Regions from separate parts of the Citrobacter freundii ATCC 8090 genome, predicted to be linked through region 2. Evidence: predicted binding sites of a transcription regulator. Region 2 holds the regulator's gene; each other region holds the start of a gene.

Region 1 (10,678 bases), 2.1 Mb from region 2:
GCGACGGTGAACCGGCTTCAGGCCATCTCGGACGTCTGGCAGCGCACGGCCAACAATGACCGACATCGCATAATCCAGATAGGAGCTCTTCAGCTCTTCCTCAATGTTGACCGGTGTAATTTCTCTCGCAAGGTCGCTCATCTAACCGCTATCCCTCTACTGTATCCCGGATTCAAAGGTCGCAAATTATAACACATACGTGAAGATTCAGGTAAATGGATTCCCCCTGACAGAGGCTTTATTCATCCCGTCAGGCTGATATACTCATTTGCATCGCAAATTTAGGAGTAGAAGCCCCAATGAATGCCGAAAAACCCCCGGTTACTCACAACGTTGACCATGAAGAAATTGCCAAGTTTGAAGCAGTCGCGTCACGCTGGTGGGATCTTGAGGGTGAATTTAAGCCACTGCACCGTATTAACCCGCTGCGTCTGGGCTACATTACTGAACGCTCAGGCGGCCTGTTTGGTAAAAAGGTTCTCGACGTCGGCTGCGGCGGCGGCATTCTGGCGGAAAGCATGGCGCGCGAAGGCGCAACCGTCACCGGGCTGGACATGGGCTTTGAACCGTTACAGGTCGCAAAACTGCATGCGCTGGAGAGCGGCATCCAGGTGGAGTACGTACAAGAAACTGTCGAAGAACATGCGGATAAGCATGCGCATCAGTATGACGTTGTGACCTGCATGGAAATGCTGGAGCACGTACCAGATCCGCAGTCGGTGGTCAGGGCCTGCGCCAGGCTGGTTAAACCGGGCGGCGAAGTCTTTTTTTCCACGCTTAACCGCAACGGCAAATCCTGGCTGATGGCGGTGGTCGGAGCAGAATATATTCTGCGGATGGTGCCGAAAGGCACGCATGATGTGAAAAAATTTATTAAGCCGGCAGAGTTATTACAGTGGGTAGATCAGACCGTGCTGAAAGAGCGTCATATGACCGGCCTGCACTACAACCCCATCACCAACACCTTCAAACTCGGTCCGGGCGTTGATGTGAACTATATGGTGCATACCACCGCCAAAAGCGAATAAACCAGCGTTCATGGCCTTATGACGCTGGATTGTAGGCCGGATAAAGCGCGCCAGCGCCGCCATCCGGCACGACTCCGGGCTTTAACGCCTGATGGCGCTTCGCTTATCAGGCCTACGTTATTACGCATCGCCTACCAATCCTGAGTAGTACCGGTACAGCAATTTTTGCGCCAGATCATAAGAACTTTCCTTACCTTAGATGAAGAAATCAGCACTCGATCAAAATTTCTATTTTTTTTCTCAATTATTGACATCCCCGCCAGGCCTTATAAGACGCGCACTTAGCGATTCTCACCCTTTTGCAACCTCAATTTAACCTCAAAATCAACTCTTGTGCTGAAAAGAATCCCTACTAGAATACTCACCATATAGCGTCTATTTTATCAAACAACCCCTACATATAGTATTTATCCACAGACTTAGTCACAACATGACTCTGTGGATAATATGGGGGATATTTTTTCTTTCACGGACAGGTAAAAAACCACATGAATCAGAGTCTGCTGGTGACAAAGCGTGATGGTAGTACAGAGCGCATCAATCTCGACAAAATCCACCGAGTTCTGGATTGGGCGGCAGAAGGACTGAATAACGTATCGATCTCTCAGGTCGAGCTGCGCTCCCACATTCAGTTTTATGACGGTATCAAGACCTCCGATATCCATGAAACAATCATCAAAGCTGCCGCCGACCTGATCTCCCGCGAAGCGCCGGATTATCAGTATCTGGCCGCCCGTCTGGCGATTTTCCATCTGCGCAAAAAAGCCTACGGCGAGTTTGAACCACCAAAACTTTTTGACCATGTCGTGAAAATGGTTGAAATGGGCAAATACGACAATCATCTGCTGGAAGACTACACGGAAGAAGAGTTCAAGCAGATGGACTCGTTCATCGTACACGATCGTGATATGACCTTCTCCTACGCTGCGGTGAAGCAGTTAGAAGGCAAATATCTAGTGCAAAACCGTGTTACCGGTGAGATCTATGAAAGCGCACAGTTCCTCTACATTCTGGTAGCAGCCTGCCTGTTTTCTAACTATCCGCGTGAAACACGTCTGCAATATGTAAAACGTTTCTACGACGCCGTTTCTACGTTCAAAATCTCGCTGCCGACGCCGATTATGTCCGGCGTGCGTACCCCAACGCGTCAGTTCAGCTCCTGCGTTCTGATCGAGTGCGGCGACAGCCTTGACTCCATCAACGCAACCTCCAGCGCGATTGTAAAATACGTTTCTCAGCGTGCCGGTATCGGCATTAACGCCGGTCGCATCCGTGCGCTGGGTAGCCCGATTCGCGGCGGTGAAGCGTTCCACACCGGTTGTATTCCGTTCTACAAGCATTTCCAGACTGCGGTTAAATCCTGCTCTCAGGGTGGCGTACGCGGCGGTGCAGCCACGCTGTTCTACCCAATGTGGCACCTGGAAGTTGAAAGCTTGCTGGTCCTGAAAAACAACCGTGGCGTCGAAGGCAACCGCGTTCGTCACATGGACTACGGCGTACAGATCAACAAACTGATGTACACCCGTTTGCTGAAAGGCGGCGACATCACCCTGTTTAGCCCGTCCGACGTCCCGGGTCTGTATGACGCGTTCTTCGCCGATCAGGATGAGTTCGAACGTCTGTACACCCAATATGAAAACGACGACAGCATCCGCAAACAGCGCGTGAAAGCGGTTGAGCTGTTCTCACTGATGATGCAGGAACGTGCCTCTACTGGTCGTATCTATATTCAGAACGTTGACCACTGCAACACCCATAGCCCGTTTGATCCGGTTGTCGCGCCGGTACGCCAGTCCAACCTGTGCCTGGAAATCGCCCTGCCGACCAAACCGCTGACCGACGTTAACGATGAAAACGGCGAAATTGCGCTGTGTACGCTGTCCGCATTTAACCTGGGCGCTATCGAAAGTCTGGACGAACTGGAAGAGCTGGCCGTACTGGCGGTACGTGCGTTGGATGCGCTGCTCGATTACCAGGATTATCCGATTCCGGCCGCCAAACGCGGTGCGATGGGGCGTCGTACGCTGGGTATTGGCGTTATCAACTATGCCTACTGGCTGGCGAAAAACGGTAAACGCTACTCTGACGGCAGCGCCAATAACCTGACTCACAAAACCTTTGAAGCGATTCAGTATTACCTGCTGAAAGCGTCTAACGAGCTGGCGAAAGAGCAAGGCGCATGCCCGTGGTTTAACGAAACCACCTATGCGAAAGGCATTCTGCCGATCGATACCTATAAAAAAGACCTGGATGCTATCGTCAGCGAATCCCTGCATTACAACTGGGAAAGCCTGCGCGAATCAATTAAAACTCACGGTCTGCGTAACTCCACGCTCTCCGCTCTGATGCCGTCCGAGACCTCTTCGCAGATCTCCAACGCCACCAACGGTATTGAACCACCACGCGGTTACGTGAGCATCAAAGCATCGAAAGATGGAATTCTGCGTCAGGTCGTGCCGGACTACGAACACCTGCACGACGCATATGAACTGCTGTGGGAAATGCCGAACAACGACGGCTACCTGCAGCTGGTAGGTATCATGCAGAAATTTATCGATCAGTCGATTTCTGCCAACACCAACTACGATCCGTCGCGCTTCCCGTCCGGAAAAGTACCGATGCAGCAGTTGCTGAAAGACCTGCTCACCGCCTACAAATTTGGTGTCAAAACGCTGTATTATCAGAACACCCGTGACGGTGCGGAAGACTCTCAGGACGATCTGGTACCGTCCATTCAGGACGATGGCTGCGAAAGCGGCGCATGTAAGATTTAATCTTTTGCCGGGTGGCGTAGCGCTTACCCGGCCTACAAATTAATTCGCGGTATTGTAGGCCGGATAAGCAAAGCGCATCCGGCAGTACATTCCAGACAGGATTCTCATCAATGGCATACACCACTTTTTCACAGACGAAAAATGATCAGCTTCTGGAACCGATGTTCTTCGGCCAGCCGGTGAACGTCGCCCGCTACGATCAGCAAAAATATGACATCTTTGAAAAACTGATCGAAAAGCAGCTCTCTTTCTTCTGGCGTCCGGAAGAGGTCGATGTTTCTCGCGATCGTATCGATTTCCAGGCATTGCCGGAACATGAAAAACATATCTTCATCAGCAACCTGAAGTATCAGACGCTGCTGGACTCCATTCAGGGACGTAGTCCAAACGTCGCGCTGCTGCCGTTAATCTCGATCCCTGAACTGGAAACCTGGGTGGAAACGTGGGCGTTTTCTGAAACAATCCATTCCCGCTCCTACACCCATATTATTCGCAATATCGTTAACGATCCGGCGGTGGTGTTTGACGATATCGTCACTAATGAGCAAATCCAGAAACGCGCAGAAGGTATTTCCAGCTACTACGACGAATTGATCGAGATGACCAGCTACTGGCATTTGCTCGGTGAAGGTACGCATACCGTTAATGGCAAAACGGTTGTCGTAAACCTGCGTGAGCTGAAGAAGAAGCTGTATCTGTGCCTGATGAGCGTCAACGCGCTGGAAGCGATCCGCTTTTATGTCAGCTTCGCCTGCTCCTTCGCATTCGCCGAACGTGAACTAATGGAAGGCAACGCGAAAATTATTCGTCTGATCGCCCGCGACGAAGCCCTGCATCTGACCGGTACTCAGCATATGCTGAACCTTCTGCGCAGCGGTGTAGACGATCCGGAGATGGCGGAAATTGCCGAAGAGTGCAAACAAGAATGCTACGACCTGTTCGTACAGGCCGCGCTGCAGGAAAAAGAGTGGGCGGACTATCTGTTCCGTGATGGCTCAATGATTGGCCTGAACAAAGACATTCTGTGCCAGTACGTTGAGTACATCACCAACATCCGTATGCAGGCTGTCGGACTCGATCTGCCTTTCCAGACCCGCTCTAACCCGATCCCGTGGATCAACACCTGGCTGGTGTCTGATAACGTCCAGGTCGCACCGCAGGAAGTGGAAGTCAGCTCTTATCTGGTCGGCCAGATCGATTCGGAAGTTGATACCGACGACCTGAGTAACTTCCAGCTCTGATGGGCCGAGTGACTTTGCGCATCTCTGGCACACAACTGCTGTGCCAGGATGAACATCCTTCCCTACTTGCCGCACTCGAGTCGCACGATGTTGAAGTCGAATATCAGTGTCGTGAAGGCTACTGCGGCTCCTGTCGTACCCGCCTGGTGGCGGGACAGGTTGACTGGATTGCCGAACCTCTGGCCTTCATTCAACCGGGTGAAATATTGCCCTGCTGTTGCCGGGCAAAAGGCGATATTGAAATAGAGCTGTAACGCAAGGCGGGATAAAAATTGTTACTGGCAAAAGAGCCGCCGATGAACGGCAGCCCTTTATTTCTCCTGCAGGCATGTAGGAAAACGTTAACAGCAGACGGCCTTATCTAGCAGTTAATCACGTTTCGTCCAATAAGGCCTGTGACCGGAGGTGCATCACAGGCCTTATGCCATTACTCTTTATTCAGGAATTTCACTGCTTTGTCGGGGAAGTCGGTGAACAGCCCGTCAACACCCGCTTTGTTATAAAGAATGTCATACAGCTGGTTTACGTCAGTGGTGTAATCCGGCAGTTGATCGGCGCGAACGGTATAAGGATGCACCACCATCTTATTCTGATGTGCGTCCTGCACCATGCCAGTTAACGAGATATTGCCCTTCTTCGACTTCTCATCAATCAGCATGTGGTAGTCCGGCCCAATGCCGTCCGCATACTGCGCAACCTGCTTCATGGCACCCGGTTTAAACATCCAGTCGTAGTTGTAATTAACCCAACTGCCGTCTGGCTTTTTCTCCTGAGTTTCATTCCAGTCTGTATATGCAATCAACTGTACCAGATTGAGATCCATCCCCATCTTCGGTTCCAGTTCATTCTTAATGCGCTTTAACTCTGCGACATCAAAACACTGCAGATAGACCTTGTCGTTCTTGTCGGTGTACCCGTACTTTTTCAGTACTTCCAGCGTCTTAGCCGCAATGTCCTTCCCTTCCTGATGATGGAACCACGGCGCTTTCATTTCCGGGTAAATGCCGATGTTTTTACCGGTTGAATGATTTAATCCCTGAACGAACTCAATTTCTTCTTCGAAAGTGTGCACACGGAAATCAGATTTACCCATCGGGAAACGCCCCGGGTAGGTCTGGACCTTTTTGCCATTTTCGATATCAAAGCCTTCAGTAAACTTCAGCGACTTGATCTCATCCAGCGTAAAGTCGATAGCGTAGTAACGCCCATCTTTACGCGCGCGATCCGGGAAACGTTCGGCAACATCGGTGACGCGGTCAAGATAGTGGTCATGCAGGACTACCAGATGGTCGTCCTTAGTCATCACCAAATCCTGTTCCAGGTAATCCGCTCCCTGAGCATAGGCCATCGCTTTCGCAGGTAACGTATGCTCCGGTAGATAACCGCTGGCGCCACGGTGCGCAATCACGACTTTATCTGCGGCAACCGCCGCGCTGCTCACAACCATACCTGCCAGCATCAGCGCCACGCTGAGACTTTTCAATGTGGTTTTCATCTATTAGCCCCCGTTACGCTTGAGCTGGATCTCTTCGTGATGGCGTTTTTCGCCAATCATGACGACTACCAGCAGAATAACCGCCAGCACACTACCGCCAATCATCACCATAAAGCCGCCGTCCCAACCGAAGAAGTCAACGGTGTAGCCGACAATGGCGCTCGCAGCCACAGAACCGCCGAGATAACCGAACAGACCAGTAAAGCCAGCCGCCGTACCTGCCGCTTTTTTCGGTGCCAGTTCCAGCGCATGCAGACCAATCAACATGACCGGGCCGTAGATCAGGAAGCCGATGATAATCATACAAGCCATATCTACGTTCGGGTTGCCTGCCGGGTTCATCCAGTAAACGATGGTCGCAATCGTCACCAGCGTCATAAAGAATACGCCGGTCGCGCCACGGTTTCCACGGAAGACTTTATCCGACATCCAGCCACACAGCAGCGTGCCCGGAATACCCGCATATTCATACAGGAAGTAGGCCCAGGATGATTTATCCAGTGCAAAATGCTTCACTTCTTTCAGGTAAGTCGGCGACCAGTCCAGGATGCCGTAGCGCAGCAGATAAACAAACACGTTGGCGATAGCGATGTACCACAACAGTTTGTTCGGCAGTACGTACTGCATGAAGATCTGCTTCGCAGTCAGCTCTTCTTCCGCTTTCTCGTTGTAATCGTCCGGATAATCGTTCTTGTACTCTTCGATTGGCGGCAGACCACAGGACTGCGGAGTGTCACGCATCAGAGCAAAAGCAAACAGCGCGACGACGATCGCACCGAAAGCAGGCATGTACAGCGCCGCTTTCCAGTCATTGAACCAGGCCATACCCAGCAGGAATAACAGAGGAGGCAGACCGCCACCCACGTTATGCGCACAGTTCCAAACGGAAACGATGCCGCCACGCTCTTTCTGCGACCACCAGTGCACCATGGTACGACCACACGGCGGCCAGCCCATCCCCTGGAACCATCCGCAGAGGAACAGCAGCACAAACATTACCGCGATGCTCGATGTCGCCCACGGCACAAAGCCCATAAACAACATCACTGCCGCAGCCAGTATCAGACCCGCTGGCAGGAAAACGCGCGGATTCGAGCGATCCGAAACGGACCCCATGATGAATTTCGAAAATCCGTAAGCAATGGAGATACCGGACAACGCAAAACCCAGATCGCCACGCGAGAACCCCTGCTCAACCAGATACGGCATCGCAAGGGCAAAGTTCTTACGTACCAGATAGTACGCGGCATAACCAAAGAAAATCCCCAGAAAAATCTGCCAACGTAATCGACGATATGTCGGGTCGATCTCCGCTGCAGGCAAACGCGCCGTGTGTAACGCTGGTTTAAAAATGCTCAACATAGTGTAGCCTCCGTGGCCGTCTTTCATTCGAAGTAAACACTGCAGTTCGTCATTACTACCCTACCGCTCCCAGTGTGGCCGCGATGTTAAGGAAAGATACATAACAAAAATGTGAAACGCAGCACATATTGTTACAGATTTATGACAAATGTTCATAAAGGCGCACGAAATCACGTTTCATTTTCGAATAATGAGCGATTATGCGCGAAATCAAACAATCCATGTTTTTTATGTGGCTAAATGATAAAAAACGAACTGTGAGGAAAAACAATGAAAACTCGCGACTCGCAAACAAGTGACGTGATTATCATTGGTGGAGGAGCAACAGGTGCAGGGATCGCACGCGATTGTGCGCTGCGCGGGTTGCGCGTCATCTTAGTGGAACGCCACGATATCGCCACAGGTGCGACCGGGCGCAACCACGGCCTGCTGCACAGCGGTGCACGCTACGCCGTCACCGATGCTGAATCTGCCCGTGAGTGCATCAGCGAAAACCAAATTCTGAAACGTATCGCCCGCCATTGCGTTGAGCCAACGGACGGTCTGTTTATTACCCTGCCGGAGGATGAGCTCTCCTTTCAGGCGACCTTTATTCGCGCCTGTGAAGAAGCAGGGATTCGCGCAGAAGCGATTGACCCTCAGCAGGCACGTATTATCGAACCTTCCGTGAATCCACAGCTGATTGGTGCGGTAAAAGTGCCTGACGGCACGGTTGATCCTTTCCGCTTAACCGCCGCCAACATGCTGGATGCGCGTGAGCATGGCGCGGTTATCTTAACGGCGCATGAAGTCACGGGACTTCTCCGTGAAGGGGCAACGGTTTGCGGCGTTAACGTGCGCAATCATCTGACGGGCGAAATGCAGTCCCTGCATGCACCGGTTGTGGTCAACGCTGCCGGGATCTGGGGTCAACGCATTGCGGAATATGCCGATCTGAGCATCCGTATGTTCCCGGCCAAAGGTTCGTTGCTGATTATGGATCATCGGATTAACCAGCATGTCATCAACCGCTGCCGTAAACCGTCTGACGCCGATATTCTGGTGCCAGGCGATACCATCTCATTGATCGGTACCACCTCGCAGCACATTGATTACGATGATATCGACAGCAACCGCGTCACCGCAGAAGAAGTTGACATTCTGCTGCGTGAGGGCGAGAAACTGGCGCCGATTATGGCGAAAACGCGCATTTTACGCGCCTACTCCGGCGTGCGTCCGCTGGTAGCCAGCGACGACGATCCCACCGGGCGTAACGTCAGCCGTGGGATTGTGCTGTTCGATCACGCCCAGCGTGACGGACTGGAAGGGTTTATCACCATTACCGGCGGCAAACTGATGACCTACCGCCTGATGGCGGAGTGGGCTACCGATGCCGTTTGCCGCAAGCTGGGCAATACCCAGCCTTGCACAACCGCAGACACCGCGTTGCCTGGCTCACAGGAATCTACCGAGCATACGCTTAAACGCGTTATTTCGTTACCTGCGCCGCTACGCGGTTCGGCGGTCTACCGTCACGGCGATCGTACCCCAGCGTGGCTGAGCGAAGGCCGTCAACATCGCAGCCTGGTCTGTGAATGCGAAGCGGTCACCGCAGGCGAAGTGCAATACGCCGTCGAGAATTTAACCGTCAACAGTCTGCTCGATTTACGTCGCCGTACCCGCGTCGGAATGGGAACCTGCCAGGGCGAATTGTGTGCCTGTCGCGCCGCAGGTTTGCTGCAACGTTTTAATGTCACTACCGCAGCACAATCCATTACTCAGCTTTCCGACTTCCTCAACGAACGCTGGAAAGGTGTGCAGCCTATCGCCTGGGGAGATGCACTGCGCGAAAGCGAATTCACTCGCTGGGTTTATCAAGGGTTGTGTGGTCTGGAGAAGGAGCACCAGGATGAAATTTGATACCGTCATTATCGGCGGCGGCCTCGCTGGACTGCTATGTGGCCTGCAACTGCAAAAAAGCGGACTGCGCTGCACGATTGTTACCCGCGGCCAAAGCGCCCTGCATTTTTCCTCCGGCTCACTGGATTTGCTCAGCAGCTTACCCGATGGTCAACCGGTGACGGATATAGAAGCGGGTTTGAATGCACTGCACACTCAGGCACCCGCACATCCGTATAGCACCATCGGAACGCAGAACGTTCTGGAACTGGCCCAGCAGGCGCAAAATTTACTGGAAGAATGCGGAACGCATTTGCAAGGCAACGTGCATCAGGCACATCAACGTGTTACCCCGCTGGGCACCCTGCGCTCAACCTGGTTAAGTTCCCCGGAAGTGCCGGTCTGGCCGCTGTCCGCGCAGCGTATATGCGTTGTAGGGATTAGCGGGTTACTGGATTTTCAGGCGCATCTCGCCGCGGCGTCATTACGCCAACGTAATCTCAGCGTCGAGACGGCAGAAATCGAACTGCCGGAACTGGATGTCCTGCGTGATAACCCAACCGAGTTTCGCGCCGTTAATATTGCGCGCCTGCTGGATAACGAAGATAAATGGTCGCTGCTCTATGACGCATTGCTGCCAATGGCAAAAACCTGCGACATGATAATCATGCCGGCCTGCTTTGGTCTGGCAGATGAGCGGCTCTGGCAGTGGCTTAACGAGCGCCTCCCCTGCTCGCTGACACTGTTACCGACCCTACCTCCTTCGGTACTGGGCATGCGTTTACACAACAAATTGCAGCGCCAGTTTGTGCGCCAGGGCGGTGTGTGGATGCCGGGTGATGAAGTGAAGAAAATCACCTGTCAGGATGGCGTGGTCAGCGAAATCTGGACCCGAAATCA
Region 2 (10,678 bases):
AAAGAGAAAATGACTTTTTTCATACCACCTGCCAACAAGAAAGACGCAGGATATGCGTCATAGCGACGAATGTTCGCCGCCAATAGCGATAGCTTGCGGATAAGTGAAGTGGAATGCCATTTCATATCCGTCCCTGAGTATGCAATATTGTGCTACCTAGCGTGCCGGATAGCGTTAGCGCTTATCCGGCCTGTGACACCACATCCGCTGGCCGATTACTCCACCGCAAACATTTTGTCGAGTTTGCTGTAGCCCAGACCGTTGATTTTTTTCACTTTGATCTGTACCGGAATGCGCTCTTTCATCGCTTCGACGTGGCTGATCACGCCAATGGTTTTACCGGTAGCGTTGAGCGCATCAAGCGCGTCCAGGGCGGTATCCAGCGTTTCACTGTCCAGCGTGCCGAAACCTTCGTCGAGGAACAGGGAGTCAATTCGGGTTTTGTGGCTGACCAGATCGGACAACGCCAGCGCCAGCGCCAGACTCACGAGGAAGCTCTCGCCGCCGGAAAGCGTACGCGTATCACGTACGGCATCGGCCTGCCAGGTATCAACCACTTCCAGCTCTAACGCTTCGCTGGCCTTGCGCTGCAACAAATAGCGACCGTGCAGACGGGTTAACTGGTTGTTGGCAAGCCAGACGAGGTTATCCAGCGTCAGCCCCTGGGCAAATTTGCGGAACTTATCTCCCTCTTTCGAGCCGATCAGTGCATTCAAATACCCCCAGTCTTCGACCTGCTGCGCGACTTTTTCAATCTCCTGCATCAGCGCCTGCTGCTGCTGGCGGTTTTCAGCATCTTGTTTGAGCTGCTGGCGAATTTCGCCCTGACGAGTAGTGTTATCGCGTAGCAGTTGGGTGAGCTGCGCCAGCGCGTCGTGCAGATGCTGCGCCGTCAGCGTGAGATCCACTTCTGTTGGTTGCTGCTGTTGATGAGCCGCCAGTGCCTGCTGGGCCTGATTAACCAGCGTTTGGGCCTGCTGTCGCTGGCCTTCCAGTGATTGCTTCAACTGCTCCAGGCGATTAAAGGTCTCTTCGTCCAGCAGGGCGGCAATAAAGGCGTCGCGATCGGCAAAGATGCTGGCCTGCAATGCGGCATCAAACTGCGCCTGGATTTCCGCGGCGCGCTGAACGTCCTGCGCCTCCTGCTGTTGCAAGGTTTGCCACTGTCCCTGTAAAGAGAGGCAATCGTCGTGCACCTGCCGCCAGTTTTCCAGCGACAAATCCTCAATGTTTTCAGAAAGCGCCTCGGTTTCAGGCAACGTTTCCAGCAGCGGCGCAAGCTGGGCAATCCGGGCCTGTAACTCGGTCAGTTCATTCTGACGCTGTTGCCACATTTGTGCTTCGTTCGCCCGTTCGCTTAGCCATGAGGCGACGTCATCCTCGGGTGGAAGGGCCAGACCATAGCGGGAAAGCTCGGCGGTTAGCGTCGCCTGGCGCTGGTCAATATGCAGCTGGAGCTGGGTAATCTGCTCGGTATGCGCGGTGATTTGCGCCTGCAGGGTATGACGCAGGCTCAACTGGTGAAGCTGTTGTTCGTGCTCTTCCTGAGCGGCCAGCCACGGGGCAATGTCATCCTGCGGTTGTAGCGTGACGTTGAGGCTGGCGGTGACGGTCAGCCACTCTTGAGTAAGTGCTTGCTCCTCCTGAGAAAGCGTCTGTGCTTCGCGTTCATCCCGCTGAAGTTGCTGGGTTATCGCCTCAAGCTGGCCGCGTAACGTTGAACCCTCATCGGCCAGTGTTTTGACCTCTTTTTCCAGTGCCTCACGCCGCGTCTGATTCACGCTCAGTTCGAGCGTTTGATAGCGTTCAATCGCCGGATGTGCGGTGGAGCCGCATAGCGGGCAAGGCATGCCGGATTGCAACAATGCCCGTTGGCTTTCCAGATCTTTGATGCGGGCTTCTTGCTCGCAAATGACTCTCACATCGGTAAGTTGCTGATTTTTATCTTTATAGCGCTGACGTTTTTCGGCAAGCACCGCGTTGCGCTGGGTCAACTCTTGTTGACGCTGTACAAGCGTGGCGCGTAACTGTGCCAGTTGTTTTTGCTTCGGGGTGATTTGTCCGTGTAAATTGCTCAGCCGCTGGCGTAATGGACGAAGCTGCACATGTTGCGCCAGCGCATCCGTTACCTCCTGCGGCGAAAGGGTCAGCGCGGGAAGCGTTAGTGCATTGAGCTTACGCGTGTCGTTCTCTCGCAGCTGCTGCCATTGGCGTAGCTGGGCGCTGGCGTCGGACTGTTGGGCCAGCAGCGCTTTCCATCCTGCCAGTTCGCTACTCCATAAGCGGAAGCGATCATGCTCATTAAGCCAGTCGGTTAACGTCTGTTGTTCGGCTAGTATCAAGGTCGACTGCATTTGCGCCTGCTGGCGAATACGCCCGCGCAGCGTTAAGCTGCTTTGTAAGCGAGCATTCACTTCCTGAATCTTCTGGCGTGTACGCTCGATAGTAGCCGTTTGTTCCTGAATTCGCTCCCAGTGCGGGCGTAACGCCCTGGCCGGCAGTGCCAGACTCAGTGCCGCCAACTGCGGCTGCGTGTCTTCTTGCGCCTGAAGCGCTGCCTGTAATGCCTGCTGGTGACGGTTTATATCCGTTTGTAGCTCATTTTGCCGAATGAGCCAGTTGAGGTGCTGTTGCTGGGTTTGTTGGCTGGTAAGGTATTGTTTTTCTTCGTCAGTAAGTACCTGCAAACTTTCCGTCAGGGATTGCACCTGCTCTGGTGCTAACAGCGCCACGCCGCTGGCCTGGGCCTGTAGTTTTTCCAGCTCCGTACGCGCTGATTTGTGCTTTTCAAACACCATAGCGGAGATTTGACCGTAAATCTCTGTGCCGGTCAGCTCTTCCAGCAGTTCGGCGCGCTCTTTTGGTTTGGCATTAAGAAATGCGGCAAACTGGCCCTGAGAGAGCAGCATGGAACGGGTAAAACGACCGTAATCCAGCCCGGTAAGCTCGGCGGTCATCTCCAGCTTGTCTTTGACTTTATCGGCGAGGATTTTACCGTCGGCGCAGCGGGCCAGCTCTACGCGCGGGACCTGCAGGTTGCCCTCAGGCTGGTTGCGTGCCCTGTTCTGGCTCCAGAATGCGCGGTAGGCTTCGCCCCGCACCTCAAACTCCACCTCGGCCAGACACTCCGCTGTGTCGCGGGTCATCAGGTCGTTTTGCGACTGTGACACAGTATTCAGGCGCGGCGTTTCGTGGTACAGCGCAAGGCAAATTGCGTCCAGCAGGGTGGTTTTCCCCGCGCCAGTGGGCCCGGTGATGGCGAACAGCCCGTTGCTGGCAAAAGGTTCTGCGGTGAAATCGACTTTCCATTCTCCCTTCAGGGAGTTGAGGTTTTTCAGGCGCAGGCTGAGAATTTTCATACTTCAGCCTCCCCGGCAAGCGTCTGTACGGTTGCGCTAAACAGCTGATTAAGCCGCTCGCGCTGCGGTTCTTCGAGTTCTTCCAGCGCCAGGCGGCGGTCAAAAACCTCCGCCACGCTCAGCTCGCTTAATGTTTCACGACGTTCATTGGCCATAATACGTTCGCGCTGTTCCCGACTGCGGCGCACCAATAACACCTCAACCGGTAAATCTTCGGTCAAGGCCTGGATTTTACGCTGCATATCATGCAGATAGTCATCGGTGGTAATTTCAATATCCAGCCACACCGGCGGCTCTTGCTGTACGTTGCGCCACTGCTCAAGCTGGGCGGTAATGGCGGCGAGATCGCCTTTCAGTACCGCAAGCGGCTGGGTGACCGGTACGGTGAGATTCTCGACGGCGTTGAGTTTCCCTGCTTCAAAGCTCACCAGATGCACGCATTTGTTTTTGCCGCACTCGTCAAAACTGAGAGCGATCGGCGAGCCGCAGTAGCGAATATGCTCCGTGCTGCCGATAACCTGCGCCCGGTGAATATGGCCCAGCGCGATGTAGTCCGCCGGAGGGAAGTTTTGTGCAGGGAAGGCGTCCAGCGTACCGATATAAATGTCTCGGACGGCGTCACTTTTACTGGCGCCGACGGTGGTCAAATGCCCGGTCGCGATGATGGGCAGATTCTGATCACCACGCAGCGTGCAGGCATCCTGATACTGCTGCTGGTAATAGTCGGTGATGGCTGACAGCAAATGTTGCTGTTTTTCTTGCCCGGTTAGCCCGGCCTGGCTGGTAATGATGTCGCGTGGACGTAAAAAAGGAACCGGGCACAGAATTGCCCCCGGCGTGCCGTCACGTTGCGGCAGAATCTGCGGCGCATGGCCGGCGCTGGCAACGACCGTGGTGTTGAGAAACGCCAGTATATCGCGGGATTCATTGAGTGTGGCGACGGAGTCGTGGTTGCCTGCCAGCACCACCAGATGACACCCGGTTTGCTGTAAATTAACGACAAAACGGTTATACAGCTCACGAGCGTAGCTTGGCGGTGAGCCGGTATCGAAAATATCACCCGCCACAATAATGGCATCCACCTGGTGGGATTGTGCCGTTTCCAGCAGCCAGTCGAGAAAGGCCTGATGTTCAGCGGCGCGGCTCTTGCTGTAGAAATTTTGGCCCAGATGCCAGTCAGACGTGTGAAGGATGCGCATAAGAGTTCCATGACGATAAAACAGTGGTGGGGATTATAACCTTTCAAGGACGGTAATATCTTGTCTCCGGGCTGTCATAATTCGCCGGGCTGCGTTAAACCTGGGCTATCTTTTCATAAATCTGTCATAAAACTGACGCATAATGGCACCGTATTGATGGCAAACGATTTAATTATAAACAGGGCAAATCATGGCGAGACGTATTCTGGTCGTAGAAGATGAAGCTCCAATTCGTGAAATGGTCTGCTTCGTGCTCGAGCAAAACGGTTTTCAACCCGTAGAAGCCGAAGACTATGACAGTGCTGTGAACCAACTCAATGAACCCTGGCCGGATCTCGTCCTGCTTGACTGGATGCTTCCCGGCGGCTCGGGTCTGCAGTTTATTAAACATCTCAAGCGCGAAGCCATGACGCGGGATATCCCCGTGATGATGCTGACGGCGAGAGGTGAAGAGGAAGACCGCGTCCGGGGTCTGGAAACCGGTGCGGATGATTATATTACCAAGCCGTTTTCTCCCAAGGAGCTGGTGGCGCGTATTAAAGCGGTTCTGCGTCGTATTTCACCGATGGCGGTGGAAGAGGTTATTGAGATGCAGGGGCTAAGCCTTGATCCGACCTCGCATCGCGTGATGACCGGCGAGGATCCGCTGGATATGGGGCCGACCGAATTCAAACTGTTGCACTTCTTTATGACCCACCCTGAGCGCGTCTACAGCCGTGAACAACTCCTCAATCATGTCTGGGGAACCAATGTCTACGTGGAAGACCGGACAGTGGATGTGCATATCCGCCGCTTACGTAAAGCGCTGGAGCACAGCGGACACGATCGAATGGTGCAGACAGTTCGCGGGACGGGATATCGTTTTTCGACCCGCTTCTGACTGACAAGAATCAGGGCCTGATGGATTAGGCCGTTTATGGAGTAAGACGTTTGCTAGAACGATTGTCATGGAAAAGGTTGGTACTGGAGCTGATCCTGTGCTGCATACCGGCATTTATCCTTAGCGCTTTTTTCGGTTACCTGCCCTGGTTTTTACTGGTGTCGGTAACGGGCCTGCTTATCTGGCATTTCTGGAATCTATTACGTTTGTCCTGGTGGCTATGGGTTGACAGAAGCATGACGCCGCCGCCGGGGCGAGGCAGTTGGGAGCCGTTGTTATATGGGCTGCATCAAATGCAGCTGCGCAACAAAAAGCGCCGTCGAGAACTGGGTAACCTGATCAAACGTTTTCGCAGCGGGGCGGAATCACTACCCGACGCGGTGGTATTGACCACCGAAGAAGGCGGTATCTTCTGGTGTAACGGACTGGCTCAGCAGGTTCTGGGACTGCGCTGGCCGGACGATAGCGGGCAAAATATTCTTAACCTGCTGCGATACCCGGAATTCACTCAATATCTGAAAACGCGCGACTTTAGCCGGCCTATCAATCTGGTGCTCAATACCGGACGGCATCTGGAAATTCGCGTGATGCCCTACACGGATAAGCAACTGCTGATGGTGGCGCGCGACGTTACCCAGATGCACCAACTGGAAGGTTCACGGCGAAACTTTTTCGCCAACGCCAGCCATGAGCTGCGCACACCGCTGACGGTGCTGCAAGGTTATCTGGAAATGATGCAGGAGCATCCGCTGGAAGGGACAACGCGCGAAAAAGCGCTGCATACCATGCGCGAACAAACGTACCGTATGGAAGGCCTGGTGAAGCAGCTGCTGACGCTGTCAAAAATTGAAGCTGCTCCGACGTTGCAACTGAATGAGAAAGTCGATGTGCCCATGATGCTGCGCGTGATCGAGCACGAAGCGCAAACCCTGAGCCAGCATAAACATACGTTTACCTTTGATGTCGATAACAGCCTGAACGTGCGGGGCAACGAGGAGCAGTTGCGTAGCGCTATCTCGAATCTCGTGTACAACGCGGTGAACCACACACCAGCGGGAACGCACATTACCGTTGGCTGGCGGCATGTGGCGTCGGGGGCGGAGTTTTGCGTGGAAGACAACGGTCCAGGCATTGCCGCCGAGCATATTCCACGCCTGACCGAGCGTTTTTATCGGGTAGATAAGGCGCGATCGCGGCAAACGGGCGGTAGCGGGTTGGGCCTTGCCATCGTGAAACATGCGCTGCATCATCACGACAGCCGTTTGAATATCGAAAGCGAACCAGGCAAAGGGACGCGATTTAGTTTCGTGATCCCGGAACGTTTGATTGCCAAAAGTAACGGTTAAAGCACATTCGTAAGATTATCTTTCCAAAAGCCAGCACAAGCTGGCTTTTTCTATGCGGTCAATATATGACTCCTGAATTTTACGACGTTTGATTGTTTTTTGTTCGAACTATTACCCATACCTTTTTCCATGAAATGGTGTTTTGTGCTAACCCCATTTTTCATATCGCTATATTGTTCTGGTTTTTGGATCCCACCTTGCTTTAAAACGTTATAAGCGTTTAAATTGCGCTCCAGATGCTGTCATACCGACTGCATTTACGCGGTAAATCGAAAAACTATTCTTCGCCGCGCCAGGTCGGGAGTGTTTCCCGCTGGAATTGAGCAAAAATGCCGCTGTATTGTCCCCCAGGGAAAGGCAAAAATTTATTATTTTCAACACCACATCCACAGGCAGTAAGACTTTATGACCCATCAGTTAAAATCGCGCGATATTATCGCTTTGGGATTTATGACATTTGCACTGTTCGTTGGTGCAGGTAACATCATCTTCCCCCCAATGGTTGGTTTGCAGGCAGGTGAACACGTCTGGACTGCGGCTTTTGGCTTTTTGATTACCGCCGTTGGCCTGCCGGTACTTACCGTTGTCGCGCTGGCGAAAGTCGGTGGTGGTGTGGACCGACTGAGCACACCTATCGGTAAAGTTGCTGGTCTGCTACTGGCGACTGTTTGCTATCTGGCCGTTGGGCCGTTATTTGCTACCCCGCGTACCGCGACGGTCTCTTTCGAAGTCGGGATTGCACCGCTGACCGGAGACTCTGCGCTGCCGCTGTTTATCTATAGCGTTATCTATTTCGCGATTGTGATTCTGGTTTCGCTGTATCCGGGCAAACTGCTGGATACGGTGGGTAATTTCCTGGCGCCGCTGAAAATCCTGGCGCTGGTGGTTCTGTCTGTCGCCGCAATCGTCTGGCCAGCAGGCCCGATCAGTAATGCGATGGAAGCCTACCAAACTGCGGCATTTTCTAATGGCTTCGTGAACGGGTATCTGACCATGGATACGCTGGGCGCGATGGTGTTTGGTATTGTTATCGTTAACGCCGCTCGCTCACGTGGTGTTACTGAAGCGCGTCTGCTGACCCGTTACACCGTTTGGGCGGGTTTAATGGCGGGTGTGGGCTTAACGCTGCTGTATCTCGCGCTGTTCCGTCTGGGTTCAGATAGCGCGATTCTGGTCGATCAGTCTGCTAACGGCGCGGCGATTCTGCATGCGTATGTTCAGCACACCTTTGGCGGTGCAGGAAGCTTCCTGCTGGCGGCGCTGATTTTCATCGCCTGTCTGGTCACCGCGGTTGGCTTGACCTGTGCGTGTGCAGAGTTCTTTGCCCAGTACGTTCCACTGTCTTATCGTACGCTGGTATTTATCCTCGGCGGCTTCTCGATGGTGGTTTCTAACCTGGGTCTGAGCCATCTGATTCAGATCTCTATTCCGGTGCTGACGGCTATCTATCCGCCATGTATCGCACTGGTTGTATTAAGCTTTACCCGCTCATGGTGGCATAATTCTTCCCGCGTCATTGCACCTGCGATGTTTATCAGCCTGATTTTTGGTATCCTTGATGGCATTAAAGCTTCTGCAATTGGCGACGTGTTACCGGCCTGGACCCAGCGTTTACCGCTGGCGGAGCAGGGGCTGGCGTGGTTGATGCCAACAGTCGTGATGGTGGTCCTGGCAGTTATCTGGGATCGCGCCGCGGGTCGACAAGTGACCTCCAGCGCACACTAATATCACTGACAATAAGTTTTAACCACGGGGCTATTAACATGGCCCCGTGGTTTTTTTATTGTGTTAACAGGTTAGGAATCGATGGAAAGTAATAACAAGCTAAAGCGTGGGCTGAGCACCCGGCACATCCGCTTTATGGCATTAGGTTCAGCAATTGGTACCGGGTTGTTCTATGGCTCGGCCGATGCCATCAAAATGGCGGGGCCAAGCGTGTTGCTGGCCTATATTATCGGCGGCGTAGCGGCGTATATTATTATGCGCGCGCTGGGCGAAATGTCTGTTCATAACCCTGCAGCCAGCTCCTTCTCGCGCTATGCGCAGGAAAACCTCGGACCGCTGGCAGGCTATATCACCGGCTGGACCTATTGTTTTGAAATCCTGATTGTCGCCATTGCCGATGTGACTGCCTTTGGTATTTACATGGGCGTCTGGTTCCCGGCCGTACCGCACTGGATTTGGGTACTCAGCGTAGTGCTGATTATCTGCGCCATCAACCTGATGAGCGTGAAGGTGTTTGGCGAGCTGGAGTTCTGGTTCTCGTTCTTCAAAGTCGCCACCATTATCATCATGATTGTCGCCGGTTTCGGTATCATCATTTGGGGGATTGGCAACGGCGGGCAACCGACCGGTATCCATAACTTATGGAGCAATGGTGGCTTCTTCAGCAACGGCTGGCTCGGCATGGTGATGTCGCTGCAAATGGTGATGTTCGCTTACGGCGGGATTGAGATTATCGGGATTACCGCAGGCGAAGCCAAAGACCCGGAAAAATCTATTCCGCGCGCTATCAATTCCGTACCAATGCGTATCCTGGTGTTTTATGTGGGGACGTTGTTCGTCATTATGTCTATCTACCCGTGGAACCAGGTGGGTACCGACGGTAGCCCGTTCGTTATGACGTTCCAGCATATGGGCATTACCTTTGCTGCCGGGATCCTCAACTTTGTGGTTCTGACTGCGTCGCTGTCGGCAATTAACTCTGACGTCTTCGGTGTGGGACGTATGCTACACGGCATGGCGGAGCAGGGCAGTGCCCCAAAAATGTTTGCCAAGACGTCGCGTCGTGGCGTGCCGTGGGTTACGGTGATGGTGATGACCATCGCGCTGCTGTTTGCGGTTTATCTTAACTACATCATGCCGGAAAACGTCTTCCTGGTGATCGCCTCTTTGGCAACGTTCGCCACGGTTTGGGTGTGGATTATGATCCTGCTGTCGCAGATTGCTTTCCGTCGTCGTCTGCCGCCAGAAGAGGTCAAAGCGCTGAAATTTAAAGTACCGGGTGGGGTAACGACGACCGTTGTTGGCCTGATTTTCCTGGTCTTTATCATCGCGCTTATCGGCTATCATCCGGATACCCGCATTTCGCTGTACGTCGGCTTTGCGTGGATTGTCCTGCTGCTGGTCGGCTGGGGATTCAAGCGCCGTCGCGAGCGCCAACTTGCTGAAGCACAGTAATATTTTTGCCGGGTAGCTTTGCGTTACCCGGCAATTTTCTCCTCCCCCGAACTCCTCCCCCAATAAACGTTAAGATGATGAGTGATCCTGCACTTCGCTATGGCAAGGTGACGTCATTATCATCAAAGGGGATACGTGATGTTGAACGCCTGGCACCTTCCGGTTGCCCCATTTGTTAAGCAAAACAAAGATCAACTGACGATTACATTATGGCTGGCGGGGGAAAATCCCCCCCAGCGGGTGACGCTACGCGCAGAAAACGATAACGAAGAGATTTCGCTAGCTATGCACAAGCAGCGCAGCCAGCCGCAGCCGGGTGTGACCGCGTGGCGAGCGGCGATCGATCTCTCCAGCGGGCAGCCTCGTCGACGCTATAGCTTTAAATTACTTTGGCTCGATCGTCAGTTGTGGTTCACCCCACAGGGATTCAGCCGTTTTCCGCCTGCGCGTCTGGAGCAGTTTGCCGTCGATGTGCCGGATAACGGTCCGCAGTGGGTCGCTGACCAGGTCTTTTACCAAATTTTCCCGGACCGTTTTGCCCGCAGCCAGTCGCGTGAAGCGGGCCAGGATAACGTCTATTATCACCACGCGGCCGGGCACGACATCGTGCGGCGCGAATGGGACGAACCGCTTACGGCTCAGGCCGGTGGCTCCACGTTCTATGGTGGTGATTTGGACGGCATCAGCGAAAAGCTACCGTACCTGAAAACGTTA
Region 3 (10,678 bases), 1.7 Mb from region 2:
TAGCGCGTGAGTGGAGAGACCAGCAAGGTCGCCAGCAAGAATTTCAGAGCTGTCCTACCGGTAAAGTGCTGGATATCTTTGACCGGATCGGCGCTCAGGCCGCCGTGATTTACCGCCCAAAATAGCCAGACAAACGGCAATAAACCGGCAAGATGCAGGCAAACTTTCAGCCCGATAATGTGCTTTGCGGTCAGACGCACTTAAAAATTCTCCTGCAAATTGAGTCCGCGATACAGTGATGCAACCTCTTCGGCATAGCCGTTAAACATCAGCGTGGGCTGACGCTGTACGTCCAGGATACCGCCTGCGCCAATAAAACGCTCAGTGGCCTGGGACCAGCGGGGGTGATCGACATGCGGATTCACGTTGGCATAAAATCCGTATTCATTGGGCGCGGCCAGATTCCAGGTTGTCGGAGGGCGTTCGCGCGTGAGTTTGATACTCACGATCGACTTAATGCCTTTAAATCCATATTTCCACGGCACAATTAAGCGAATGGGCGCGCCATTTTGTGGCGGAAGGGCCTTACCATAAACCCCCACAGTAAGCAGTGTGAGTGGGTGCATTGCTTCATCCAGACGCAGTCCTTCAACATAGGGATATTTTAGCCCGCCGCCAATAAAGCGATCTTTCTGTCCCGGCATATCATCCGGTGCGTACAGCGTTTCGAACGCGACATACTTTGCGTTGCTGGTGGGTTCAACCTGCGCCAGCAGTTTATGTAACGGAAAGCCGATCCACGGCACGACCATTGACCAGGCTTCCACGCAGCGCATCCGATAAATCCGTTCTTCCAGCGGGAAACGGGTGGTCAGCGAATCGTGATCGAGGGTGAGTGGTTTTGCCACCTCGCCACTGATTTGCAACGTCCACGGATCGGTTTTCAGGCTGCCTGCATTGGCTGCCGGATCCGCTTTATCGAGACCGAACTCGTAGAAGTTGTTGTAGCCAGAAACCTTATCCGCAGGCGTTAAAGGAAGTGAATTTTGCCAGGCGGAGGGCTTACTGAAATCAAGCGGCTTACCTGCAGGAGCGGGCGGGCGATCGTTGCCCTTAAACCAGCTCAGAAGATCGGCCTGTGCAGAGAGGGGCAAAGACAAGGCGGCAGCGCTGATCCCTAATGCTTTTAGTACCTGGCGGCGCTGCATAAAAAAAGCCGACTCATCAGTGACGTCGGCTTCTGTAAATGGACGTAATTTCTTCATAACAGACTCCCGGCTTACGCGTCATAACTGACAGGGGACGCGTAGTTAATATGGCAGGGAGTCTGTAGATGTGCCGCGAAATTTGGTTAATTAAGTGTAAATTTCTGCGCCAGGGCCTGTTACTTCACCTTCACCAGCGTACGGCCTTTCACCTGGTTATTGATGATGGCATCGGCGAACTTCGGCGCATCAGCCAGCGTAATTTCCGTTGCCGCCTGAGCATAGAAAGATTCCGGCAGATCCTTAACCAGACGCGCCCAGGCCTCTGCACGGCGTGCCGGCGGGGTCATCACCGAGTCCACTCCTTGCAAACGAACGTTACGCAGAATGAATGGCATCACCGTGGTCGGCAGAGCGAAACCACCCGCCAGGCCGCAGGCGGCAACGCAGCCACCGTAGTTCATCTGCGCCAGAACTTTTGCCAGAACTTTGTCGCCAACGGTATCCACCGCGCCAGCCCACAGCTGTTTTTCCAGCGGACGAGACTCGGCAAACTCATCGCGGCCAAGAATACGGTTAGCGCCCAGGCTTTTCAGGTAGTCGTGGGTGCTTTCACGGCCCGAAACCGCCGCAACCTGATAACCCAGCTTATGCAGTAACGCAACGGCTGTGCTGCCCACGCCGCCGCTGGCGCCGGTGACGACAATTTCACCGTCTTGCGGGCGAATACCTGCATCTTCAAGCGCCATTACGCACAGCATAGCGGTAAAGCCGGCGGTACCGATGACCATGGCTTTACGCCCATCCAGTCCTTTTGGCAGCGCAACCAGCCAGTCGCCTTTCACGCGTGCGCGCTCTGCCAGTCCACCCCAATGATTTTCACCCACGCCCCAGCCGGTCAGTAACACTTCCTGACCCGCATGAAAACGGGGATCTTCGCTTGCACGCACGGTACCGGCGAAATCGATACCAGGAATCATCGGAAAATTACGAATGATTTTACCCTTGCCAGTGATAGCCAGAGCATCTTTATAGTTCAGGCTTGACCAGTGGATATCCACCGTAACATCGCCTTCAGGTAGCTGATTTTCGTCGAGGGGTTGAACGGATGCGAGGGTTTTTCCGTCCTGCTGTTCTAAGATCAAAGCCTGCATAACCTGTCCTCAATTCGTATAGTGGATTGGAAAATTATTAATGAAGACTATACTCGCTAATCAAAACATGATGCCGATTCTGCGCAATAAATTGCCAGATATACCTGATTTGGTAGTATGCCCACACTGTATGTATAAATGGACGGATTTTGCGTTCAGTTTTGCATTTTTGGGTCGCTTTATCACTTTCAGGCCTGTTTCATAACTGTCGGAGTTAACACAAGGATGCGATTAACGACGAAATTTTCAGCTTTTGTCACGCTGCTTACTGGGTTAACGATCTTCGTGACTCTGATCGGCTGTTCGCTGAGTTTCTATAACGCTATTCAATATAAGTTCACCACGCGCGTGCAGGCGGTCGCGACGGCGATTGATACGCATCTGGTCTCCAGAGATGTCGTTGCGTTAACCCCGCAAATCGATGAGCTGATGGTTTCTGTTGATATCGTGCGCATCGAACTGTTGCAGGGCGAACACGTGGTGTATGACCACTCGCGCACCAGTAGCTACCGACCGGCAGGGACGAACAATCTCTACCGCGAGATCACCGTACCGTTGGTCAAGCATCCGGGCATGTCATTGCGTCTGGTTTATCAGGATCCGATGGGTAACTATTTCCATTCGCTACTGACCACCGCACCGCTCACGATAGCCATTGCTTTCATTATTCTGATGCTCTTTTTGTCTGTGCGCTGGCTTCAGCGCCAGCTTTCGGGTCAGGAGCTGCTGGAGATTCGTTCCACACGTATTCTGAACGGCGAACGTGGGCCGAACGTGCGGGGAACGGTCTATGAATGGCCTGCGCGCACCAGCAGTGCGCTCGATATGCTGCTGACTGAAATTCAAAATGCTCGCGAGCAACGCAGCCGCCTGGATACGCTGATTCGTTCCTATGTCGCGCAGGACACAAAAACTGGGCTAAGCAACCGCCTGTTCTTTGATAACCAACTGGCCACGCTGCTGGAAGATCAGGAAAAAGTAGGCTCGCATGGCGTCGTGATGATGGTACGCCTGCCGGACTTTACGCTGCTGCGCGATAGCTGGGGAATCACCCTCGCGGAAGAACAAATCTCGACGCTGATCAATTTGTTGTCGACTTTTATGACGCGCTATCCGGGCGCGTTGCTTGCGCGTTACCACCGTAGCGATTTTGCCATCCTGCTGCCACACCGCACGTTGAAAGAGGCGGAAAGTATTGCCGGGCAATTATTAAAAGCGGTAGATGCACTTCCGACTAATAAAATGATCGATCGTGCCGATATGGTTCATATTGGCATTTGCGTTTGCCGCAGCGGTCAGTCGCCGGAGCAAGTGATGGATCATGCTGAAGCAGCCACGCGGAATTCGGTATTGCAGGGCGGAAATAGCTGGTCGGTCTATGATGACTCGCTGCCGGAAAAAGGTCGGGGCAACGTACGCTGGCGAACGCTGATCGAACAGATGCTCAGCCGGGGCGGGCCGAGAATTTATCAAAAGCCTGCAGTAACCCGTGAAGGGCGGGTGCACCATCGGGAGCTGATGTGCCGTATTTTTGATGGTAACGAAGAGGTCATTTCGGCGGAATATATGCCGATGGTCCTTCAATTTGGCCTGGCTGAAGAGTATGACCGTTTGCAGATAAGCCGTCTGACCCTGCTTTTGGGTTACTGGCCGCAGGAAAATCTGGCGATGCAGATAACGGTTGAATCGCTTATTCGCCCACGTTTTCAGCGCTGGCTGCGTGATACGCTGATGCAGTGCGAAAAATCATTACGCAAACGCATAATTATTGAACTTGCTGAGGCAGATGTCTGTCAACATATCAGCCGGTTACAGCCCGTCATCAGATTGATGAATGCGCTGGGCGTGCGTATTGCCGTTACGCAGGCGGGGTTAACGCTGGTGAGCACCAGTTGGATTAAAGAGCTTAACGTTGAGTTATTGAAGCTGCATCCAAGTCTGGTGAGGAACATTGATAAGCGAACGGAAAATCAGCTTCTGGTTCAAAGCCTGGTGGAGGCCTGTTCGGGAACACCCACGCAGGTTTACGCTACGGGCGTACGTTCGCGTAGTGAGTGGCATACGCTGACAGAACGCGGAGTTGCGGGTGGGCAAGGGGATTTTTTTGCTGCATCACAACCACTTGACACTAACGTGAAAAAATATTCGCAAAGATACTCGGTTTAACCTGCCGTTTAATTTGTTTTCACGTAGAATAACGCGCGCTGTGCCTTCTGGGGGTGTGCTTGCCTGCTCGCCAGGTTGTAACAGCAAACATGCAGGTGAATGACCTTTGACAGGTTGCAAACAAAAGCGAGGAGTGCTGCTGATTTATTCAGCCCTGATGGACTCAGGCCGGTTTTGTAACAAAGGAAACGAACTGCACTAATTTTCACCGTAGCAGATGATTTTTGCGCCTTGTCGCTGCTGCGTGTGGTTGGTAAAGTAAGCGGATTTTGTTTTCCGCCCCAGCTTTCAGGATTATCCCTTAGTATGTTGAAAAAATTTCGTGGCATGTTTTCCAATGACCTGTCCATTGACCTGGGTACCGCGAATACCCTTATTTATGTAAAAGGACAAGGCATCGTATTGAATGAGCCTTCTGTTGTGGCCATTCGTCAGGATCGTGCCGGTTCGCCGAAAAGCGTGGCTGCAGTAGGTCATGACGCGAAGCAGATGCTGGGTCGTACGCCGGGCAATATCGCTGCAATTCGCCCAATGAAAGACGGCGTTATCGCTGACTTCTTCGTGACTGAAAAAATGCTCCAGCACTTTATCAAGCAAGTGCACAGCAATAGCTTCATGCGCCCAAGCCCGCGCGTACTGGTGTGTGTACCGGTTGGAGCAACTCAGGTTGAACGCCGTGCGATCCGTGAATCAGCTCAGGGCGCAGGTGCTCGTGAAGTCTTCCTGATCGAAGAGCCGATGGCGGCTGCGATCGGTGCGGGTCTGCCAGTTTCTGAAGCAACCGGTTCAATGGTTGTTGATATCGGTGGTGGTACCACTGAAGTTGCCGTTATCTCCCTGAACGGCGTGGTTTACTCCTCTTCTGTTCGTATTGGCGGCGACCGCTTTGATGAAGCCATCATTAATTATGTTCGTCGTAACTACGGTTCTCTGATCGGTGAAGCGACCGCAGAACGTATTAAACACGAGATCGGTTCCGCTTATCCGGGCGACGAAGTGCGCGAAATCGAAGTTCGCGGTCGTAACCTGGCTGAAGGCGTTCCGCGCGGCTTTACCCTGAACTCCAACGAGATTCTGGAAGCCCTGCAGGAACCGCTGACCGGTATCGTTAGCGCGGTAATGGTTGCACTGGAACAGTGCCCGCCGGAACTGGCGTCTGACATCTCCGAACGCGGTATGGTGCTGACCGGTGGCGGTGCGCTGCTGCGTAACCTTGACCGTCTGTTAATGGAAGAAACCGGTATTCCAGTTGTTGTTGCTGAAGATCCGCTGACCTGCGTGGCGCGCGGCGGCGGCAAGGCGCTGGAAATGATCGACATGCACGGCGGCGACCTGTTCAGCGAAGAGTAATCGGATGCAGGTTGGGTAGCCCCCGCGGGTTGCCCTTCCGCTCTGATACGAGAATACGCATAGACTATGAAGCCAATTTTTAGCCGTGGCCCTTCGCTACAGATTCGCCTTATTCTGGCGGTGCTGGTGGCGCTCGGCGTTATTATTGCCGACAGCCGCTTGGGTACGTTTAGTCAAATCCGAACGTACATGGATACCGCCGTCAGTCCTTTCTACTTTATCTCAAATGGTCCTCGTGAATTACTTGACGGCGTGTCGCAAACGCTGGCTTCGCGTGACCAACTCGAACTTGAAAACCGGGCATTGCGTCAGGAACTGCTGCTGAAAAATAGCGAACTGCTGATGCTGGGGCAATACAAACAGGAGAACGCGCGTTTGCGCGAGCTGCTGGGATCGCCATTGCGTCAGGACGAACAAAAGATGGTGACGCAGGTCATCTCAACGGTTAATGACCCTTACAGCGATCAGGTGGTGATCGACAAAGGGAGCGTTAACGGCGTCTACGAAGGTCAGCCGGTTATTAGTGACAAAGGCGTTGTGGGTCAGGTCGTGGCGGTGGCTAAACTGACGAGCCGCGTGCTGCTGATTTGCGATGCGACGCATGCGCTGCCCATTCAGGTTCTGCGTAACGATATTCGCGTGATCGCTGCGGGTAACGGCTGTACTGACGATCTTCAGCTCGAACACCTGCCGGCCAATACCGACATTCGCGTTGGCGATGTGCTGGTCACCTCGGGTCTGGGCGGACGTTTCCCTGAAGGTTATCCGGTTGCTGTTGTTTCTTCCGTTAAGCTGGACACTCAGCGCGCTTATACCGTGATTCAGGCTCGCCCGACCGCGGGTCTGCAGCGTTTGCGCTATCTGTTGCTGTTGTGGGGTGCCGATCGTAATGGCGCGAACCCGATGACGCCGGAAGAAGTACACCGCGTTGCCAATGAACGTCTGATGCAAATGATGCCGCAAGTTCTGCCAGCACCAGATGCCATGGGGCCGCCTGCGCCAGTGCCAACTCCTGCAACAGGTGTGACTCCTGCGCCTGTGGATACCACGCCGCCACAACCTGCTCCGCGTAAGCCGGGAGGACAGTAAGTGGCAAGCTATCGTAGCCAGGGACGTTGGGTTATTTGGCTCTCGTTCCTTATTGCACTGTTGCTGCAAGTCATGCCCTGGCCGGATGACATTCTGGTTTTCCGGCCAAACTGGGTACTGCTCATCTTGTTGTATTGGATCCTGGCGCTGCCGCATCGCGTAAATGTGGGCACGGGATTTGTGGTGGGTGCCATACTGGATCTCATCAGCGGCTCCACGCTTGGCGTGCGCGCATTGTCGATGAGTATCATTGCTTATCTGGTCGCGCTGAAATTCCAGCTATTCCGAAACCTCGCGCTCTGGCAACAGGCGCTGGTGGTCATGTTGTTATCACTGGTCGTGGATATTATTGTTTTCTGGGCCGAGTTTTTAGTGATCAACGTCTCTTTCAGACCTGAAGTGTTCTGGAGTAGTGTAGTGAATGGCGTGCTTTGGCCATGGCTATTCTTACTGATGCGTAAAGTCCGTCAGCAGTTTGCGGTGCAATAAGGTTGATATGAATACTCTGTATCTTGCTTCAGGTTCTCCACGTCGTCAGGAGTTGCTCGCTCAGCTTGGTGTTACGTTTGAACGGCTGATCCCTGGGATTGAAGAACAGCGGCACCCGCAGGAAAGTGCGCAGCAGTACGTTTCCCGTCTGGCGCGCGAAAAAGCGCAGGCTGGTGTAGCGCTGGCACCGCGCGATTTGCCGGTATTGGGTGCGGATACCATCGTTATCCTTAATGGCGAAGTGCTGGAAAAACCGCACGACGCTGCCCACGCCGCAGCAATGCTGCGCAAACTGTCGGGCAAAACGCATCAAGTTATGACGGCCGTGGCACTGGCCGATTGCCAGCACAGTCTGGACTGCCTGGTAGTGACGGAAGTGACATTCAGAGCACTAACCGATGAGGACATCGCGGGTTATGTTGCCAGCGGTGAACCAATGGATAAAGCAGGTGCATACGGTATTCAAGGGTTGGGTGGCTGTTTTGTCAGGAAGATAAATGGCAGCTATCACGCCGTAGTCGGCTTACCGCTGGTAGAAACGTATGAGTTGCTGACCAATTTTAACGCACTGCGTGAGAAAAGGGATAAACATGACGGCTGAATTGTTGGTAAACGTAACGCCATCGGAAACTCGGGTGGCTTACATTGATGGCGGTATTCTGCAGGAAATTCATATTGAACGTGAGGCGCGACGCGGAATCGTAGGCAATATCTACAAAGGTCGTGTAAGTCGTGTACTTCCGGGTATGCAGGCGGCTTTTGTAGATATTGGACTGGATAAAGCCGCATTTCTTCACGCTTCTGACATCATGCCGCACACCGAATGCGTGGCGGGTGAAGAACAAAAACAGTTCACCGTACGCGACATTTCTGAACTGGTGCGCCAGGGTCAGGATCTGATGGTGCAGGTGGTAAAAGATCCTTTGGGAACGAAGGGCGCACGCCTGACGACGGACATCACGCTTCCTTCCCGTTATCTCGTTTTTATGCCGGGGGCCTCGCACGTTGGCGTATCCCAACGTATCGAAAGCGAAACGGAACGCGAACGTCTGAAAAAAGTGGTGGCGGATTACTGCGATGAGCAGGGTGGTTTCATCATTCGCACGGCGGCAGAAGGCGTATGCGAAGAGGATCTGGCCTCGGATGCTGCCTACCTGAAGCGCGTCTGGACAAAAGTCATGGAGCGTAAAAAGCGCCCACAAACGCGCTACCAGATGTACGGTGAACTGGCACTGGCACAGCGCGTGTTGCGTGACTTTGCCGATGCGCAGCTTGACCGCATCCGCGTCGACTCCCGTCTGACCTATGAGGCGTTACTGGAATTTACGGCGGAATATATCCCCGAGATGACCAGCAAGCTGGAACATTACAGCGGGCGTCAGCCTATTTTTGATCTCTTTGACGTAGAGAATGAAATCCAGCGCGCGCTGGAACGCAAAGTTGAGCTGAAGTCCGGCGGTTATCTGATCATCGATCAAACTGAAGCGATGACCACCGTCGACATCAATACCGGCGCGTTTGTTGGGCATCGTAATCTCGACGACACTATCTTTAATACTAATATTGAAGCAACGCAGGCCATTGCTCGTCAGCTGCGTCTGCGTAACCTCGGCGGCATTATCATTATCGATTTTATCGACATGAATAATGAAGATCACCGTCGCCGGGTACTGCACTCCCTGGAGCAGGCTCTGAGCAAGGATCGTGTAAAAACCAGCATTAACGGTTTTTCACAGCTGGGCCTGGTGGAGATGACGCGCAAACGCACACGTGAAAGCGTGGAACATGTATTGTGCAACGAGTGTCCAACCTGCCATGGGCGTGGTACGGTGAAAACGGTGGAAACCGTATGTTATGAAATCATGCGCGAAATCGTGCGGGTACACCATGCATATGACTCCGATCGTTTCCTGGTTTATGCCTCTCCGGCAGTGGCTGAAACCCTGAAAGGTGAAGAGTCACATGCGCTGGCGGAGGTTGAGATCTTTGTCGGCAAACAGGTCAAAGTACAAATCGAACCGCTGTATAACCAGGAGCAGTTCGACGTCGTCATGATGTAAATCGTGTAGTGGCACCCGCGCATGTAGGCCGGATAAGGCGCAAGCGCCGTCATCCGGCAATATTCACTCAAGGGGTGTGAGTCATATTTTTTGGTAGACAAGGAGAGGTGCGTGAGGCGATTGCCGGGGATATTACTGCTCACTGGAGCCGCATTCGTTGTCATCGCAGCGCTGCTGGTCAGTGGACTGCGCCTTGCGTTACCTCATCTTGATAGCTGGCGTCCAGCCATTCTTGGCAAGATTGAATCCGCTACAGGTCTACCTGTTTCCGCCAGTCAGCTTTCTGCCAGCTGGCAAAATTTCGGTCCTACGCTTGAAGCGCGTAATATCCAAGCGCAGCTAAAAGATGGGGGAGAATTTTCGGTAAAACGCGTCACGCTGGCGCTGGATGTCTGGCAAAGTTTGCTGCACATGCGTTGGCAGTTTCGCGATCTCACCTTTTGGCAACTGCAGTTGCGCACCAATACTCCTATCCAGCGTAGTGAAGGCGGAGATGGAATTGAAACCGACCATCTCAGCAATCTCTTCCTGCGTCAGTTTGATCATTTCGATCTACGCGACAGTCATATCAGCTTTATAACCCTCTCAGGCCAACGTGCTGAACTGGCGATCCCACAGCTTACCTGGCTGAACAATAAAAATCGGCATCGCGCCGAGGGTCAGGTCAGCCTCTCCAGCCTGACCGGACAGCACGGCGTTATGCAGGTGAGGATGGATCTGCGCGACGATAATGGGCTATTGAATAATGGTCGGGTCTGGTTGCAGGCAGACGACATTGACGTCAAACCGTGGTTGGGCAAATGGATGCAGGATAATGTCGCGCTACAAACCGCGCGTTTTAGTCTGGAAGCATGGATGACGATCAGCAAAGGCGTCGTTTCTGGTGGCGATGTCTGGCTGAAAAAAGGTGGAGCAAGTTGGCTGGGTGAAAATCGTACGCACACGCTCTCCGTCGATAATCTGACGGCGCACATCAGCCGTGAAGAGGCGGGCTGGCAATTCTCTATTCCCGATACTCGTATTACCATGGATGATAAACCCTGGCCGAGCGGCGCATTAACGCTGGCCTGGATCCCTGAGCAGGAAGTCGGTGGTGAGAATAACAAGCGCAGCGACGAGCTTCGCATTCGTGCCAGCAATCTGGATCTGGCCGGATTAGAAGGTCTGCGCCCGATGGCGTCCCGGTTATCGCCTGCGCTGGGTGATATTTGGCGCGCCACGCAGC

What was found. Region 2 encodes PhoB, which activates phosphate uptake and scavenging genes when phosphate is short. Its sites were predicted from a motif close to CTGTCATAAAACTGNCNNAT; they were not measured.
Region 1: the regulator PhoB is predicted to act here: its motif matches at 8,029-8,048, upstream of glpT (glycerol-3-phosphate transporter).
Region 3: the regulator PhoB is predicted to act here: its motif matches at 2,494-2,513, upstream of acuI (acrylyl-CoA reductase (NADPH)).

Annotation. Positions count from the first base shown of each region.
Region 1 is NZ_CP049015.1:3,308,382-3,319,059, forward strand. It holds gene gyrA (DNA topoisomerase (ATP-hydrolyzing) subunit A) at 1-141, opposite strand, end outside; gene ubiG (bifunctional 2-polyprenyl-6-hydroxyphenol methylase/3-demethylubiquinol 3-O-methyltransferase UbiG) at 300-1,028, shown strand; gene nrdA (class 1a ribonucleoside-diphosphate reductase subunit alpha) at 1,517-3,802, shown strand; gene nrdB (class Ia ribonucleoside-diphosphate reductase subunit beta) at 3,913-5,043, shown strand; gene yfaE (ferredoxin-like diferric-tyrosyl radical cofactor maintenance protein YfaE) at 5,043-5,297, shown strand; partial or broken gene G4551_RS23885 (hypothetical protein) at 5,319-5,408, shown strand; gene glpQ (glycerophosphodiester phosphodiesterase) at 5,471-6,538, opposite strand; gene glpT (glycerol-3-phosphate transporter) at 6,542-7,900, opposite strand; gene glpA (anaerobic glycerol-3-phosphate dehydrogenase subunit A) at 8,171-9,799, shown strand; gene glpB (glycerol-3-phosphate dehydrogenase subunit GlpB) at 9,789-10,678, shown strand, end outside.
Region 2 is NZ_CP049015.1:1,175,059-1,185,736, forward strand. It holds gene araJ (MFS transporter AraJ) at 1-23, opposite strand, end outside; gene sbcC (exonuclease subunit SbcC) at 216-3,359, opposite strand; gene sbcD (exonuclease subunit SbcD) at 3,356-4,558, opposite strand; gene phoB (phosphate response regulator transcription factor PhoB) at 4,749-5,438, shown strand; gene phoR (phosphate regulon sensor histidine kinase PhoR) at 5,489-6,784, shown strand; gene brnQ (branched-chain amino acid transporter carrier protein BrnQ) at 7,190-8,509, shown strand; gene proY (proline-specific permease ProY) at 8,591-9,964, shown strand; gene malZ (maltodextrin glucosidase) at 10,103-10,678, shown strand, end outside.
Region 3 is NZ_CP049015.1:4,466,025-4,476,702, reverse strand. It holds gene msrQ (protein-methionine-sulfoxide reductase heme-binding subunit MsrQ) at 1-200, opposite strand, end outside; gene msrP (protein-methionine-sulfoxide reductase catalytic subunit MsrP) at 201-1,205, opposite strand; gene acuI (acrylyl-CoA reductase (NADPH)) at 1,325-2,299, opposite strand; gene csrD (RNase E specificity factor CsrD) at 2,525-4,465, shown strand; gene mreB (rod shape-determining protein MreB) at 4,772-5,815, shown strand; gene mreC (rod shape-determining protein MreC) at 5,882-6,904, shown strand; gene mreD (rod shape-determining protein MreD) at 6,905-7,393, shown strand; gene G4551_RS21470 (Maf family protein) at 7,401-7,994, shown strand; gene rng (ribonuclease G) at 7,984-9,453, shown strand; gene yhdP (AsmA2 domain-containing protein YhdP) at 9,565-10,678, shown strand, end outside.